DNA from 3 places in the Tigheibacillus halophilus genome. Region 1 is predicted to be linked to each of the others. Evidence: riboswitches for the same ligand, from Rfam matches in the RefSeq annotation. Region 1 holds a riboswitch; each other region holds the start of a gene.
The links. Region 1 has a riboswitch for S-adenosylmethionine ahead of ACFSMW_RS00685 (5-methyltetrahydropteroyltriglutamate--homocysteine S-methyltransferase). Riboswitches for the same ligand answer to the same signal wherever they lie in the genome.
Positions count from the first base shown of each region.

Region 2: another riboswitch for S-adenosylmethionine. It lies ahead of ACFSMW_RS07600 (sodium:solute symporter family protein); the one in region 1 lies ahead of ACFSMW_RS00685 (5-methyltetrahydropteroyltriglutamate--homocysteine S-methyltransferase).
Region 3: another riboswitch for S-adenosylmethionine. It lies ahead of ACFSMW_RS13640 (5-methyltetrahydropteroyltriglutamate--homocysteine S-methyltransferase); the one in region 1 lies ahead of ACFSMW_RS00685 (5-methyltetrahydropteroyltriglutamate--homocysteine S-methyltransferase).

Region 1 covers NZ_JBHUIZ010000003.1:24,704-30,126, forward strand. The annotation lists gene ACFSMW_RS00680 (FUSC family protein) at 1-1,162, shown strand, start outside; gene ACFSMW_RS00685 (5-methyltetrahydropteroyltriglutamate--homocysteine S-methyltransferase) at 1,270-2,379, opposite strand; SAM riboswitch class I at 2,489-2,612, opposite strand; gene ACFSMW_RS00690 (NAD(P)-dependent oxidoreductase) at 3,673-5,046, shown strand; gene preA (NAD-dependent dihydropyrimidine dehydrogenase subunit PreA) at 5,082-5,423, shown strand, end outside.
Region 2 covers NZ_JBHUIZ010000005.1:265,547-270,969, reverse strand. The annotation lists gene ACFSMW_RS07610 (M81 family metallopeptidase) at 1-888, opposite strand, end outside; gene ACFSMW_RS07605 (MFS transporter) at 972-2,339, opposite strand; SAM riboswitch class I at 2,890-2,994, shown strand; gene ACFSMW_RS07600 (sodium:solute symporter family protein) at 3,140-4,762, shown strand; gene lacD (tagatose-bisphosphate aldolase) at 5,163-5,423, opposite strand, start outside.
Region 3 covers NZ_JBHUIZ010000013.1:34,973-40,395, forward strand. The annotation lists gene ACFSMW_RS13630 (glycoside-pentoside-hexuronide (GPH):cation symporter) at 1-952, shown strand, start outside; gene ACFSMW_RS13635 (M81 family metallopeptidase) at 975-2,405, shown strand; SAM riboswitch class I at 2,584-2,695, shown strand; gene ACFSMW_RS13640 (5-methyltetrahydropteroyltriglutamate--homocysteine S-methyltransferase) at 2,824-3,936, shown strand; gene ACFSMW_RS13645 (cupredoxin domain-containing protein) at 4,340-4,870, shown strand; gene ACFSMW_RS13650 (cbb3-type cytochrome c oxidase subunit I) at 4,883-5,423, shown strand, end outside.

The DNA of each region.
Region 1 (5,423 bases):
CATTTCTGACCCCAAAAAAGCACAATCTATCCATGTACCCCGTCCTGCTAAAGAGACGGCTGCCAGGAAACGGGTTTTTCGAGAACTTTCCACTGCAGTTTGTGTTGCAGCAGCTGATAAATATGAATCAGAACAGAGAATCCAGTTAAGAAAACAGACGTTTCTTGACACGTTTATGGGGGCGTTTAACCGGGATTCTCTCGTTCTTCCGACAACCTTCAGAATAGGAATTTCACTTGTGGCTGCAACATTGATTGCGGCCGCTTTTGGGACCGAACGGCCTTACTGGGTACCTTTAACTTGTGCAGCTGTATTGAATGGGACGACCCCAGTAACGATTTTTCATAGGTCCATTCAGCGGGCCGCTGGAACAGCAGTTGGAATATTTATCGGAGCGGGACTTGTTGCTCTACAGTCGTCCCCTTTTATTATTGCTTTTGCTATCATGGCACTACAATTTTGTATTCAATTCACCATTACACGTAATTATGGATTTGGGGTGACCTTTATCACACCGCTTGCTTTGCTCATGGCGGAAAGTGGCAGGAGCGGTGTCACCGCTGATAGTCTAATCTCTACACGTCTGTTGGATACGATAACAGGTTGTATCATTGGTGTAATTGGGGGACTTTTGTTATGGCGGCATGCCTCCTCCACTAGATTGCCGGCAGTTCTTGGGCAGTTGATTGAAAAAGAAGGAAAGCTGCTGCTTGTCATGCTCACGTCTCCCGAGGGTTTCAAGGAAGAAATAGACAAAGAGAAATTTGAAAAAATGCGGCGCAACGTCGAAACTGCACTGGTCAATGTGAGGTCTGTTTATGATAATGCTACTGGGGAATTAAAACAACAGCGTAAAGCACTTGAAACATACTGGCCAGCAGTTGTTGCAGCGCAAAGGATAGGCTATCTCGTGATCGCTGGGTCTAAGCACCCAGCAATAGAAGACCACCTTGAGGCTGATCAGCTGAGACAATTGGAAACTGCTTTGAAAGAATTTGCAGAAGCAGCAAAATCTGCCCGGCCACCAAGCCAAATCGAGTTTCCTTCTATTCATATATATCCTTCCCTTAACCAAGAAATGCAGGCACTTCAAGAAGGACTTCAAGCTGGCGGGTCAGCAAATTTGAAGATAGGAGCGAGATGGGCCCATAACATGCACTGAACAGGTAGAAATAGGTCTACGAAAGGTGGAAGTAAGTTATTCATTAGATGGATCTGGGATAAAACTTTGGGTTTTGTCCCAGATCCTTTAGGTATGAACCGCCTGTCCTATCCCCACACTTCTTTCGCAATTTCTACAACAAAACGCAATTTATGCCACTGATCTTCTTCGGTCAGTTCGTTTCCGTGATGGGTGGATGCAAAACCACATTGTGTGCTCAGGCATAGCTGGTCAAGTGGCACATATTTGGAAGCCTCTTTTATTCTCGACTTGATCGTTTCCTTGTCCTCCAAATTTCCGTTTTTGGAGGTAAGAACCCCTAAAACGATGGATGGGCCCCCCTCTGGAATATAGCTAAGCGGTTCGAAATCCCCCGAACGCTCGTCATCGTATTCCAAGAAGAATCCGTTCACTTTCTCATTTGCGAAAATGTAAGGAGCAATCGGCGTATAACCCCCTTCGAAAGCCCATTTTGAACGGTAGTTACCGCGGCAAAGGTGGGTAGTAATGACTAAATCTGCTGGTTTATCCTCCAGAATTCGATTGACGACGCTTAATGCCAGCTCTATTAGTTCTTCTCTTGTAAATTCACCATCGCTATATGGCATTTCAGAGGAGGATAGGCCGGCCAGATAGACATCATCGAATTGCAGATATCGACAGCCTGCATCATAAAAGGACTGAATTGCATCCCGATAGGCTTGAATGATATCTTTGGCATAGTCTTCTATATCCGGATAAACGTTTTTATTCCGAATACCGGCAGGAAATAACTGGTTTGGACTGGGAATAGTCTGTTTGGCGACAGCACGGTCACCGACAATTTTCTTGAATTCCTTGAAATCTCTAATGAAAGGGTGGTCAGGTTTAAAAGTTATTTTACCGGTATTGCGGATGTTATATTTTTCTGTCTGGATCCCTTTGAATGGGCGGCCTTCTTTGGAAACATACCCCTCAACACCGTCCAGTTGTTCCAGAAAGTCAAAATGCCACCAGTTTCTCCGGAATTCTCCGTCTGTCACAGCTTGAAGGCCAATTTCAATTTGCTTATCCACTGCCCGTCTGATTTCTTCCGTTTGTATCTCGTGTAATGTTTCGGCAGAAATTTTGCCTGCTTTATATTCTTCATTTGCCCGATGAATGCTTTTCGGACGCAAAAGACTGCCTACTTGGTCTGCACGAAAAGGTGCCTTTACAGTAATGGTTGTGTTTGTCATTAGATCATCTTCCTTTCATGTGTTGACTGTAAATAAATTTGTATAACCCTGAACAAGAAAAACCCGCTTCCAGAAAAAAGAAGAGGGTTCTGCATGAGGCTGCTCGCTCTTCTTATCTTCTAGTTCTCACTACTGGAATTAGCACAGTACTGCATTTATGCGTTTTTACGCCAAAATGTTTGTCTGTTGCTGAGGCTTCGCAGGGCCAGTCCCTCCACCTCTCTGGATAAGAAAATGATTACTATGCAATTTTCTATTAATTCATACTTTACTGTTCGAAAATTAAAATGTCAAGAAATAGATTGTAACTGTTAATAGCGTGACAGCTTTCGGAAAGAAGTGCCAGGGCAGATTCTCATTTTTTTGTAATATTGCTTGTTTACATACATAAATTTGAACTAGACTAGATTATTTATATTTGCAAGGGGAGAAGTAGATGTTTAATTCCCTGGGGACAGTTTTTAGTATATCGTTCCATGGCCTTTTTTTGGTTGGCTCTGGGTATTATCATGTATTCATCAAGGATAGGGATGATAAATTAAAGGATAAGGAGAGGAATGAAAAGTGAGGTTGGATGTTGTCATTTTTATCCTTTATTGATTAATCCTCTCCTGCATCGGGTTAAATTTTTCCAAAAAAGCTTCCAAATCACCAGATTCTTATTTACCTGGTGACCGCATATTGTCCCGCCGTTCTGCGTTAACTATGCAAAGCACATCCATGTGCGTGTTCATGTTCTCAGGGTCCCCTTTAGCCTTTTCAACAGGGATGGTTTGTTATCATGTATGTGATTGGCGATGCCGCCGGTGGGATTATCAATTTATCTGTTCTAGGAAAACATATGAGAAAAATGTAGGAAATACTGGGCGCGCTGTCACCGTTTGAATACTTGGAAAAACGTCTGAAAGTGCTGCAGTATGGGATTGTAGGATCAATCATCGCTACTGTTTTTTATTTGCGGACGTGTGGATGCCGTGACAGGAAAATTTCATCCAATATAATGTCTTTGCAAATTTTAAATCGCTACAAAGTGCCTAATAATGATTGTAATGATGTTACACTATGTCAATTATATAATTAATTCAAAATCATTATAATAGCGAGTAAATAATGCAAACGCTTACTTTTTAAGCATTGCATAAAATAGATGAGATAAATTATGTTCAAATATGTTCGATTTTTAGGGGGTGATTTCAACATCCAACCAGAATCGATAGTCATGGTTTGTAAAAATAAACATGAGATATGATTTGCTAAATAATAAGTCCATAAGTTCTGTAAGGAGGCTTTTCAGTGGAAAATTTACTGCAAAATTTACTGTCAGCAGAAGCGCTGGCAAAAAATTTTGATGAGTCCAGGCCTAGTTTCAATGCACAAGAAGCGTTAGACGAAGCCCACAGATGTCTTTACTGTTACGATGCACCTTGTATCAAAGCCTGCCCCACAGGGATAAATATCCCAAGTTTTATCAAAAAAATTGCATCCGGGAATCTGAAAGGCTCGGCAACAACAATCATGGAGGCAAATCCAGTGGGAGCCAGTTGCAGCAGAGTTTGTCCGACTGAGGAATTATGTGAAGGAGCTTGTGTGCTGAATCATGTTACCAAGCCTATTATGATTGGTGACTTACAGCGTTTTGCCACCGATTGGTCTATTAAAAACGAAAAGGTACTGTTTAAAGCTGGAGAAAAAAACGGAAAAAAAATCGCTATTGTCGGCAGTGGGCCGGCAGGATTGTCATCAGCGCGTGAACTTGGACTGTTGGGGTATGACGTGACGATTTTTGAAAGCAAGGCTGAAGCAGGTGGACTAGATACGCATGGTATTGTTCCATTCCGACTGCCGAAGGATATTTCATTGTGGGAAGTCAAACAGGTCGCGGATTTGGGTGTGAAGATTCATACAAACACGGAAGTGGGCAAGGATGTATCTGCTGCAGATCTGATGAGTGATTATGACGCGGTGATTCTTGCAGCGGGCATGTCAAAAGTACCGATGCTGGGCATTGAAGGAGAAGAACTGTCAGGAATTTATGATGCCATTGACTTGGTGGAAGAAGCCAAAAACGAGCGTTATACAACTGCGTTTATCGGGAAACGTGTGGCTGTTATCGGTGCCGGCAATACAGCGATAGATGGTGCCACTACAGCAGTGAGACTCGGTGCCGAAAATGTTAAAATTCTTTATCGCCGGACGGAGGCAGAAATGTCGGCATATGATTTTGAATATGAATTTGCCAAACAAGAAGGTGTTGAATTCAGATGGTTAGTGGCACCTAAACGTTTGATCGGTGATGAAAATGGTCGTATCCGGCAAATGGAGTGCGTGCGCATGAAGTTGCAATCGGCGGGCTCTGATGGGCGTGCGCGGCCAGTACAGATAGAAGGATCTGAATTTTTAATGGATGTTGATATCGTGGTGAAAGCAATTGGTCAGACGCGGCATCAGCAGCTGATTGATGCATTTGGTCTTGAACACCATGGTGGTGTTGTGAAGGTAGATAGTGAAACGTTCTTAACCTCACACCCAAAGGTCTATGCTGCCGGTGATGTCGTTTTTGGAAAAGGAATCGGTGAAGCAATGGTAGTAACTGCGGCACAGCAGGGGAAAGAGACGGCATACGCAGTACATCAGCAATTAAAAGAGACTGAAACTGCGCATGTCTAGCAAAAAATGTAAAGTAACCGTTTGGGAGGATGAATATGGCAGATATAAGCATCGATTTTGCAGGAATCAAATCCCTTAATCCTTATTGGCTTGCCTCTGCACCACCAACAAATACAGGATACCAGGTACAGCGCGCATTTGAAGCTGGATGGGGTGGCGTTGTATGGAAAACACTCGGTGAACCCGTACTGAATGTCACTTCACGTTTTGGTGCGCATCATTTTAATGGGCAACGGGTAGCCGGATTTAATAACATTGAGTTAATTTCTGATCGACCGATTGATGAAAATTTAAAGGAAATTTATGAAACAAAAAAAAGGTTTCCCGACAGGGTTATTGTTGCATCATTAATGGTAGAACCCGAACGTAATAAGTGG
Region 2 (5,423 bases), on a different contig from region 1:
TGAATCTGAAATGAACACCGGCTTTTTATCAAATGCCAAAGCCTTATCAATGGCCTCTTCCGGCTTCAGGGTAATGGCGTCAAACGTAAATGCATATCTTTTAGAGAAAACATATTCTGCAAGTTCTTCAGCCTTTGTCTTCGCTAAATCTGCATACTGCTCCGATTCAGGTATGACAAAAACGGAAGCCGATGAATCTACTGTATCGGCCCATGAAAAACCGATGAAAAATGATGCTGTCGAAATACCACCTATTGTTTCCAATTCCTCTAATTTGGCAAAAATGGATTTCATAGGCTCCGCGTTGCCAAGTGCTGTTTCTCCGCCTATGATCATCGGAACCCTTTGATAAGCCGGAATAATGTGCGTACCGTTATTTAGTGCATCTACTAATAAACGCGCTGTAATTGCTTCTGTTTCACCCTGATCCGTATGCGGCACTGTTCGATAAGCCCTCACAATGTTTACATATTTCTCCAACTCCACTGCGTTGTTGCCATGTATATCCAGTGCAAGTGAAATCGGAATGTCATAGCCGACAATCTCTCTCATTTCTTTCAACAGCTGCAATTCCCCCGAACCAATTCGTTCAACCGTCATAGCACCGTGAAGATGCAGCCAAATACCATCAATGTCTTTTTCGTTTTTCAATACCGCCAGCAATTTATCAGCAAAGTATCTATATGCGCTTTCTGTAACCATACCAGAGGATAAGCCAAAGGCATGGATGCTTGGTACTATTTCAAATCCAGCTTTTTTAAAAACGCTGGTGCTTTCTACTCTGTTCAACATCTCTTCTCCTTCAACAAGAACAAAATCTTTTTCGCTTGTTGAAAAAGGATTAAATGTGTTTGATTCATGATATAAACCGCCTACTACTACTTTCATGTCATCACCTCAGAAGAAAAAATTATATGTTTGACATATGTGACAAAAAATCTATTACCAAACTTTATCACTTATCCAAAAATTTAGCTTTCAAGATCCTCAATAATCTTGTGGTGGAATTTATCCAGCTTATAAAACAACAGCAATATCACTTGCAACGCTGTTATAATAATTGGAAAACCAAACGTTAGCATTTTCATCATGTCTTTTGCATTGTCTGTCACTGCAGCGGGGTCATAGCCGGCAAACCCTAAAGCAAACCCTACCAAAGAAGATCCTATAGCAACACCTACCTTTAGTGAAAAGCTATAACTGGATGTTAATAATCCTTCCAGCCGATTGCCGAACTTCCACTCATGGTAATCTATCGAATCTCCCAGCATTGTCAGATTAGCAGGATCACCGAACCCAACTAATATATTTGCCAGGAAAAATAAAGTGGAGAATAGAATTGTTGAATCGCTTCCAAGCAGGTATAGAACAATAAACAGTACGGTTGCTATGGCATACATGATCACACTGGAATTTCTGCTTCCCCATCTTTTTAGAACAAAGAAAGCTAAAACTGTCCCAAGCAGATTCGCAACATTGAGCAAGGTCAAATAAAACGGTATCATTCCGGGTTGTCCAAGGTAATACTTAATATAGTATATTAAAGCTGCATTCATCGTCCCTGATCGAAGAAACCACAATGTGGCACTAATCGAAACAAGACTCCAGCTTCTATTTTTCATCATATCTTTTACGGATTGACCTAAACTAACCAGCTTATCCGTGTTTTTGGGAACAACTCGCTCATGACAGCTCTTAAAGGTAACGAAGTACAAAACTGTAGCAACCACTGAATAAATACCCATCGTAATAGGAAACCCTATTTTCTCATCGCCATTGCCAAGTAAACTTGCCAGAGGTAATGTAGCCGCAGCAACAATGATCGTTGCAATCGTCCTGCCCATTCCCCTGTAACTATTGAGCTCCGCTTTCTCCCCTGAATCCCTGGTCATCCTCGGCATCAGCGATGCATAAGGCAAATTAATGGCAGTAAATGCCATTCCAAGCAGGGTGTAGGTTATATACGCGTAAACCAATTTCCCTCCTTCTGAAAAGCTTGGCGTAATAAAAGTCAGCACGCTGATAACAGCTAATGGAATAGGCAAATAAAGTAAATATGGTCTCGTTTTTCCATGCTTACTTTTTGTTTTATCAATAACAATTCCCATCAAGGGATCATTGATGGCATCCCATAACCGGGTAACAATAAACAATGTACCTGCAGCAGCAGCCGTTATCCCAAAAATATCCGTGTAAAAGAAAAGCAAGTAACTTGAAACCATGCCCCACACAAAATTCGAAGCAATATCACCAATGCCATAGCCTATTTTTTCCTTCGTGCTTATCTTACCTGTCACATTCGCACCCTGTACTTCTGTTTCCTTTAATGCATCGGCCAATACCAACGCCTCCCCCTGAAATGTTATCGAACCCGCTCTTCGTCTCTTTGATCACCGCTTTCATTACTTCAGTTTGATTTGATTCATCGTTAACCCGTTTCCACTAACTCAACTAATCAAAAAATTAAATCAGTAAACCGCTGCCAAAACTATTAATATACTCGGTACCGAATTGTCCATTTTCCGCTGTGTGCCGAACCGGTTACTTGGAAACGAATTCATTTGTTCATGCAAGTAAATGCACAACTAAATTAAATTAATTAACAAACTAAATATAATAGTTAATCCAAAGATTGTCAACAGTCCTGTTATGTTAAATTTTCGCTGGAATTTATTTTTATCTATCTTGGTAAGGTTGTCCACCAGCGTTCTTGGAAACGGCGTCGTTTGTTACGTTGATGCATTTAAAGCGATATGTTGCGTCATCTTTTTAACAAATCTACATTCCAGCTTTCAAGTTTAAAACCAATTTACAGAGATTTCCAAAAAGCGTTTGACAACGTTTATTTGAAAGTTTATAATTCACTATAATTTAATATATTACGTTTCATTCTTATCAAGAGAGGTGGAGGGACTGACCCTGTGAAGCCTCAGCAACCAGCAGACACTGCATGGTGCTAATTTCAGGGGATACACTGTATTCCGAAGATGAGAAAAATCGAAGCATGATTGAAACACATCATCCTTCTCTCATCTTATGGGAGGAGGTTTTTTATTGTAAAAAGAACAATAAGCAGGGATTTTTACATAAATAAAGTATTTTTATAGGAATAATATATTTTAAAACGGAGGAATAAATCATGACAACTTATGGTTTGTGGTTAATTTTATTCGCATGTCTCTATACATTTGGATTAATAGCAGCGGGACATGTTTCACGAAAAAAAGCCAATCGGCATACAGGGTTTTTCGTTGGCGGCCGAGCTTTCAATAAATGGATCGTCGCCTTTTGCATAACCGGTTTATTTTCAGGATCTACATTTATATCAATAGTCGAATTGTCCTATCTATCTGGCGTATCAGCAATTTGGTATGGAGTCGCGGAAACGACACAAATATTGATTATAGCTTTCTTGATCATTGGGCCATTCAGGGAAAAGTTGGTAGTCACCGTTTCCGGAATGATCGGAAACCGTTATGGCAGATCAGCGCTTGGTATTGGCGGTGCAATCACTGCCTTTGCTTTTCCGATGTGGTCTGTAGCTACTGCTATTGCATTTGCATCAGCCGTCCACGTATTCACTGGGGTTTCCCTGACAATATCCATCGCATTTACGGCGCTGCTTTTATATATTTATTTGCAAGCTGGCGGCATGTGGTCCATTGCGTTTACACAAACGATCAACATCTTCTTGTTCGCAGCTATGTTTGTGATAGGAATTGTTGCATTTCTGCTTAATCCTGGCATAGACGGCTTGCTTGCATATGCCACTTCCAATCCGGAAATGTTTCAATTTGGCAGCGTCGGAATTCAAATAATCGTCGCATGGTTTGGTACATTTTTGGTCAATGTGATACTGGCTCAGGCAGCATTTCAAATGGCTCTTTCCTGTAAGACACCAGAAGAGGGGCAAAAGGGATTGAAAATAGCATCCATTTTCGGCATCCCTTTCATTGTATTAGGTACATTGTTTGGAATCTCGGCTGCAATTGTTGTTCCAGGGTCCACACTTGGTTTGGTAGCGCTCCCGCAATACTTGATGGAGGTGTTGCCTGCACCCCTTGTCGGTTTATTTTTCCTCGGCGTTTGGGCTTGCGCCCTTGGATGGGGAGCACCGTGCCAATTTTCCGGTGCAACAAGTTTAGGCAAAGATGTAGGAAGCGCCCTTCATCCCACAGCCACCTCTGACCAACTCATCACATATACGAAAAGATCCTTACTGATACTCACCGTACTGATGATCGTCTTTGGCATGCTCAGGACAGAGCAATCTGCATGGTGGAATGTATTGGCCTGGACCATGAGGAATTCCGCGACATTCGCTCCAGTGGTTGCTGTATTGTTCTGGAAGCTTGCTACAAAAGGGGCCGTAGTCAGCTCTATGGTTACCGGGTTTTTATCTGGCATTGTGTGGTATCACCTTGGCGGATGGCTGCCGAATGAATTCTATTTAAATATCCACCCGGTCTGGATCGGGATGTCAGCCAATATCATCATCCTTGTCATCGTAACGTTCATACAAGAAAAAGGTAATATAAAAGTCAATTTGTTCTCAACAGGGGCAAAAAAGGGGTATTATGCATTCGCATTTAGTGTACTGTTGGTTCTTACACTTATCGCAGGATTTCACACGATTTATGATTTGGGATTACTTGGTATAACGCTGTTCACTATCATTATCAGCCTGTTCATAGCCATTATTATCTTGATACCGGAATCAAAAGCAGAGGAGCAGCCCGTGAGTCGGCAGATGTCGATGTGAAGTGAATGGAAGAAGAGGGCTATTAATAAGTAAGTTTTCTCCTGCTTCAGTTCGAAAGTGGAGCAGGAGATTCTAACAATAGACTGGCTTGACATGAGGGATTAGGCGCGCACTCCTTCTGGGATTTTCCCATGAAGGAAGGTGGTGCCATGGATACGTATAACGTATTAAGACTGATGATTTTTTTCGGCATGTTAATCGTGTTTATCGTGTCCCAAAATAAAAAATAATCCCTCCTGTGCGCTAGCCAGCTCGCGAGGAATTATTTCTCTTTCTAAGGCTGCGCCTTCCCCTTTCGTTTGGGTAGCACAATATAATATTTTTACAGGCTTTTTTATTTCCAAACAAAGCAATAAGATTAATAGCTTTGATAGATATATATTTTCAGTAGCACGGCACTTTAGTTATAACCGTTTGATTCAATCTTTTCCATCACTGAAGAGGCTGTCTCTTGAACCACTGCGTCCAAAGCTTCAATATTTTGCTTTCCTTGTGTTTGCAGCCATTCTCTTGCATCACCCTCGCCCAATTCAGAATAGATCTTTACGCCATCCTTCCAAGTGGCTCGACCGCATAAAACACCGTTAAAATTTGATCCCGCAGCATGTGCAAACCGTAACGTTTCTTGAAACATCTCTGCGCTCACTCCGGCGCTCAGGAA
Region 3 (5,423 bases), on a different contig from region 1:
TATCCCATATGGGGCATTGATGCCGCTGATGTCAAGAAATTCCAAGGAAAAAGGCGAGTTGAATAGTTACCGGGCTATCGGACGGTCGGTAGGTGCCATCATTGTCGCCTCACTGACCTTACCGCTTGTGAATTTCCTTGGTGGGGGCAATCAACAGCTTGGGTTCCCTGTCGTCATGGGCATCTATTCAGTCATAGGTGTGGTATTTTTCTGGCTTACGTTTAAAAACTGCCATGAACGAGTGCAGACTGCCAAACCGGACCAAAAAAATCCGGAAATTAAAAAATCGCTTGTTCAAATGTTTAAAAATAAATACTGGCTGCTTGTATCCGCCAATTCATTTTTATGGTTCGTCAGAATGGGAATCATGAACGGCGTACTGATCTATTATGTCAATTATGTGTTGAAGGAGCCTAATATGGCACCATTTTATTTGACGTTGTTAAATATAGCAAACCTAGTCGGCGGATTCTTTGCACTATCGATCTTAAGAAAATTCAGCAGTCGTAATTCGAGTATGCTGATGTATGGATTAGCTGCTGTCCTGTTGGCATCGTTATTCCTAGTAGAAGGTCAATCAATGATTCTGTTTTCCATTATTTTCTTTGCGGCAAATGTACTGATTGGCTACGGAGACCCGGCCACACTGACCATGCTGGGTGATTCCATTGATTACCAGGAATGGAAATTCGGTACACGACCTGAAGGATTGCTTGTATCCAGCTACAGTTTTTCAACAAAATTCGGTGTTGCGATCGGTTCGAGTTTCCTCGCTTATGCCTTGAGCTGGGCAGGCTATGATCCGAATGCGATTACAGAAGGTGCGAAAACGATGATACGCACATTGATGCTCAGTTTGCCGATCCTGATCACTGTTTTACAAGTAATCATCTTGTATTGCTATAAATTGGACAAGCATCATGCAGATATTGTGAAAGATTTAAATCTATAATCAAGTAATGGGGGAATTATCAATGAAAATAGTTACTGGTTGTTTGTATCACGAAACAAATACCTTCAATCCATTTCCAACAACTGTAGATGACTTTGTTCTTGTTGAAGGCAAAGAGGTAGAAGAACGCCTTGCCAGTACAGAGGTATTTGAAAAAAATGGAGTAGAAATCATCCCAAGTATTTATGCTACAGCTTTATCATCTGGTATCGTAAAAAAAGAAGCATACCGGCACTTTGCTGACAAATTCATTTCCGTTCTTGAAAAACACAAGGATATCGATGGTATCTGGATGCATTTGCACGGTTCTATGGTAGTAGAGGAAATAGGATCGGGAGAGCTGGCATTATTGAAAGAAATCAGGCAGCACATAGGATATGAAATTCCGATTTCCTTGACACTTGATATTCATGGCAATTTGGCGGAGGATCTCCATGAATATGTCAATATCGTTTATTCTTATCGTACGGTACCGCATGTTGACCAGCCTGAAGTGGAGCGTATTTCAGCGCAGCTGCTGGTGGATGCGATTGCTCATCAAGCTAAGATCAGGCCATCTTTTAAAAGCCTGCCAATGATTATCCCTGGTGAGAAGGCTGTCGGAGCAAGTGAACCGTTACGCTCGATATTTAACAAATTAAAGGAACTGGAACAAATGGAAGGCATTATCAGCGCCAACTTTTTCATATGCCACGCCTGGAATGATACGGAAAATACCAGGTCATCCATCTTTGTAGTGCCAGAGTCTGAAGCATATAAAGCCCTTGCCGATAAAGTGACGGAAGAATTGGCAGCATTTGTGTATGACCGCCGCCACGAATTCGAATTTCAGGCAAAGGTTCTTGAGCCTGTTGAAGCAATCCAGCGGGCACTTGAAGGAGCATCCAAGCCTGTTTTCATATCGGATTCGGGTGATAACTCGACTGCAGGAGCACCAGGTATGAGCACGCTGCTCCTGCAAATGTTGAGAGACAGTGATTTGAAAGATAAAAAAGTATTGGTTTCCGCTGTTTATGATGCAGAGGCTTTTCAGAAGTTGAATGGTCATCAGATTGGGGAAAAGGTAGCTGTCAAGGTCGGGACAGATATGGATGAATACAGCAAGCCTGTCGAGTTGGAAGGTATATTGAAATCAAAAGGCGATCTGCTCGGGTATTTGAATGCTACAAATGATAAGGTAGGGGAAGTATGTACACTTTCCATAGGAAATCTGGATGTGATAATAGCGAATCGCGGCGATTCATTCATTACCATCAATCATTTCACTCGCGCCGGCGTCGAAATAGAAGATTATGATGTGATTGTCGTGAAACAAGGATATCTCTTCGATGAGCTAAGCGCCATTTCCAAGCTGGATATTTTAGCGATGACGCCTGGATCGACATACCAGCGAATTGAAAATATCGACTATAAAAATATTCCGAGACCTATCTTTCCGATGGAATTAGCTTGATCTGTTTCTTTTTTCACCGGTAGAACCATATAGACAGTGTGAGTCAAAAAGGATGTATACTCTGTTAAGAGGGCATCCTTTTTGACGATTAAAGGTAGCATATTTTTTAAAAAATAAAACCTAATGGTTGAAATTTTGGGGTGAACTGTTATGATAGATGAAACAATTTCATGAAAAGTTCTTATCCAGAGAGGTCGAGGGACTAGCCTAAAGACGCCTCAGCAACCTGTCCAGTGTCTGACGGACAAGGTGCTAATTCTAACAAGTGCTGCAAGCTTGGTAGATAAGAAGATGACGATCACTCTTCATTCCTTCTTATCGGGGGAATTTTTTATTTGCAGAAATGAAATATTTTGTAAAACAACTGCAGCTAAATAATGGTCAAACAAACCTAAATATTTAAAAGGAGCTGAAGAAGATGACAACAATACACACAGTGAAAAAGGCACCTTTTCGAGGGGAGCAAGTAGGCAGTTTTCTGAGACCGGAACGATTGAAGCAAGCTAGAAGCCAATTTGCCTCTGGGAATATCACCTCAGAGCAGCTGCGTGATATCGAAAATGAGGAAATTGTCAAACTGATTGAAAAACAGAAAGAGGCCGGCTTGCAAGCAATCACAGACGGAGAATTCCGCCGATCATGGTGGCATTTTGATTTTCTGGAAGGGCTGGAAGGTGTGGAAGGATTTGATCCGGATATAGGTCTGAACTTTGTCGGGATTGAAGCAAGAAATCGTTCTATTCGTGTGACAGGAAAAGTAGATTTTCCAGCCGATCATCCCATGTTAGCGCATTTCCGTTTTCTGAAGGAGCATACAGGACCAGATCATACTGCGAAGATGACAATCCCAAGTCCGAACATGCTGCTGCTGCGGGGAAGCATAGATGAAAACATCTATGAAAATATCGAAGCGCTATTGCCGGATTTGACGAAAACATATCAAAAAGCAATACAGGCATTTTATGATCTGGGCTGCCGATATCTCCAGCTTGATGATACTTCCTGGTCTTCTTATTTATCCGAAAAGGGCCGCACAGCTATTCGAAAGCTTGGATATATACCTGAAGACATGCAGGAAATTGCGGCGAAGGCGATTAATGAGTCATTGGCTGGGCGACCGGATGACTTATTGGTGACCATGCATATTTGCCGTGGAAATTACCGGTCACATTATTTTGCAGAAGGTTCTTATGATGCGGCTTCCAAAACTATTTTTGGGAAACTCGATGTGGATGGTCTGTTTTTGGAATTTGATGATGAACGTTCCGGCGGATTCGAACCATTACGTTACGTGAACCGGGATGATTTATATGTCGTGCTCGGCTTGATCACGACAAAAGTCGGAGAAATAGAAGACAAAGCTACCATCAAAAAAAGGATTCAGGAAGCCAGCGAATACCTGCCGCTGGAACAATTGTGTCTCAGTCCACAGTGCGGATTCGCTTCCACGGAAGAAGGCAATGATATCAGTGAGGGGGACCAATGGAATAAGATCCAGCACGTCATTGAAATTGCCAGGGAAGTCTGGTGATTTCTGAACGTAGGGATAGTAAAGTGTACCCTTTTAAAAAAAATAAATATCCAGCAAGCTTTCAGAAGATGATCTCTGTATTGAACAGGGGTCATCTTTTTTACATGCCGTTGATACTAGTAACGGCCGGCTCATACAAAATGGCCGAAGGATGATTCTTGAGGGGTATGTATTGCAGTGACTTGGAAGAAAAACAACAACCTGCATAGCTATAGAAAAACTACTCATCTGACATTTTATCACTGTGCAAATAGGGAAAATACGTTCGCCATATTTCCGTCATATTTCAGGACATTTCCAGTGATTTGTATCACAAATAGGATGGTTGCGTTTTCATATGTTGGAAGGGATGGGGAAGTTTCCTGAAAAAATGCATGATGAAAATGAAATGGAGGGGTGTTTTATGAGTGTGCAAACGGTTGCTTGGATTACCAGTTTGTTCTTTATGCTATTAATTACTGTTGTATTCGGTGTAGTGACGCTGAATGCATCCAAAGAAAGGGTACCATATGATCCGATTAAAAAGAAATGGTACAAAGCCCGAAAATTTTATGCAACCATGTTGGTTGTTTTCCTGTTTGCCATGACAATCCATACATTGCGTGATTTGCCTTATGAGATGCCAGTATATGGCCAGGGCAAAGAAGCGACTGTTGTGGATGTGGAAGCAATGCAATTCGGCTGGAATATGAGCCAGACGGAGTTCAAGGTCGGAGAGCCTATTGAATTCGATGTAACCAGCAAGGACGTCAATCATGGATTTGGCATCTACAATGAAGACAATCAAATGCTCGCTCAAACACAGGCGATGCCGGGATACACCAATAAGGTCTACATCACATTTGATAAACCAGGGACATATGAAGTACTTTGTCTGGAATATTGCGGACTTGGCCACCATTTGATGACCGGCAAAATTGTCGTAAAAGATTAGGGGGGATCGTATATGAGTGCAACGATGAATCAAATGACTTTAAAGCCTGTTGAACATAGTGAAATAAAAACACATAACAAACTGGTTAAAACTTATTTAATCATTGGCGGTTCTGTTATCGCGGCGATGGTTGTTTTTGGAGTTTTGATGCTTTTGCAGCAAGGCGGTGCCATTCAATTGTCATCTGCTGCGTTTTACCAGTTTTTGACCATCCATGGAACCGGCATGGTTGGGGCTGCTGCTTTGGCAAGTACCGCGTTGATGTGGTATTTTCTGACACAATATGTCTCCTTGTCTCCCAAAATTTTCATGACGAATTTAATTTTGTTCTTAATCGGGGTGGCAATGGTTGTCCTTGGTGTGTTTTCTTTTAAATATGCCAGTGCGTGGACATTTCTTTACCCGCTTCCAGCTTTATCGGGCAATGCTTGGTCCGCAGTTGGCGCACTATTATATCTCGCCGGGATGCTGATACTGGGAATAGGATTTTTGCTCATCTACATTGATATCGGTCGCGCAATCATTAAAAAATATGGCAGTCTTGGAAAAGGGC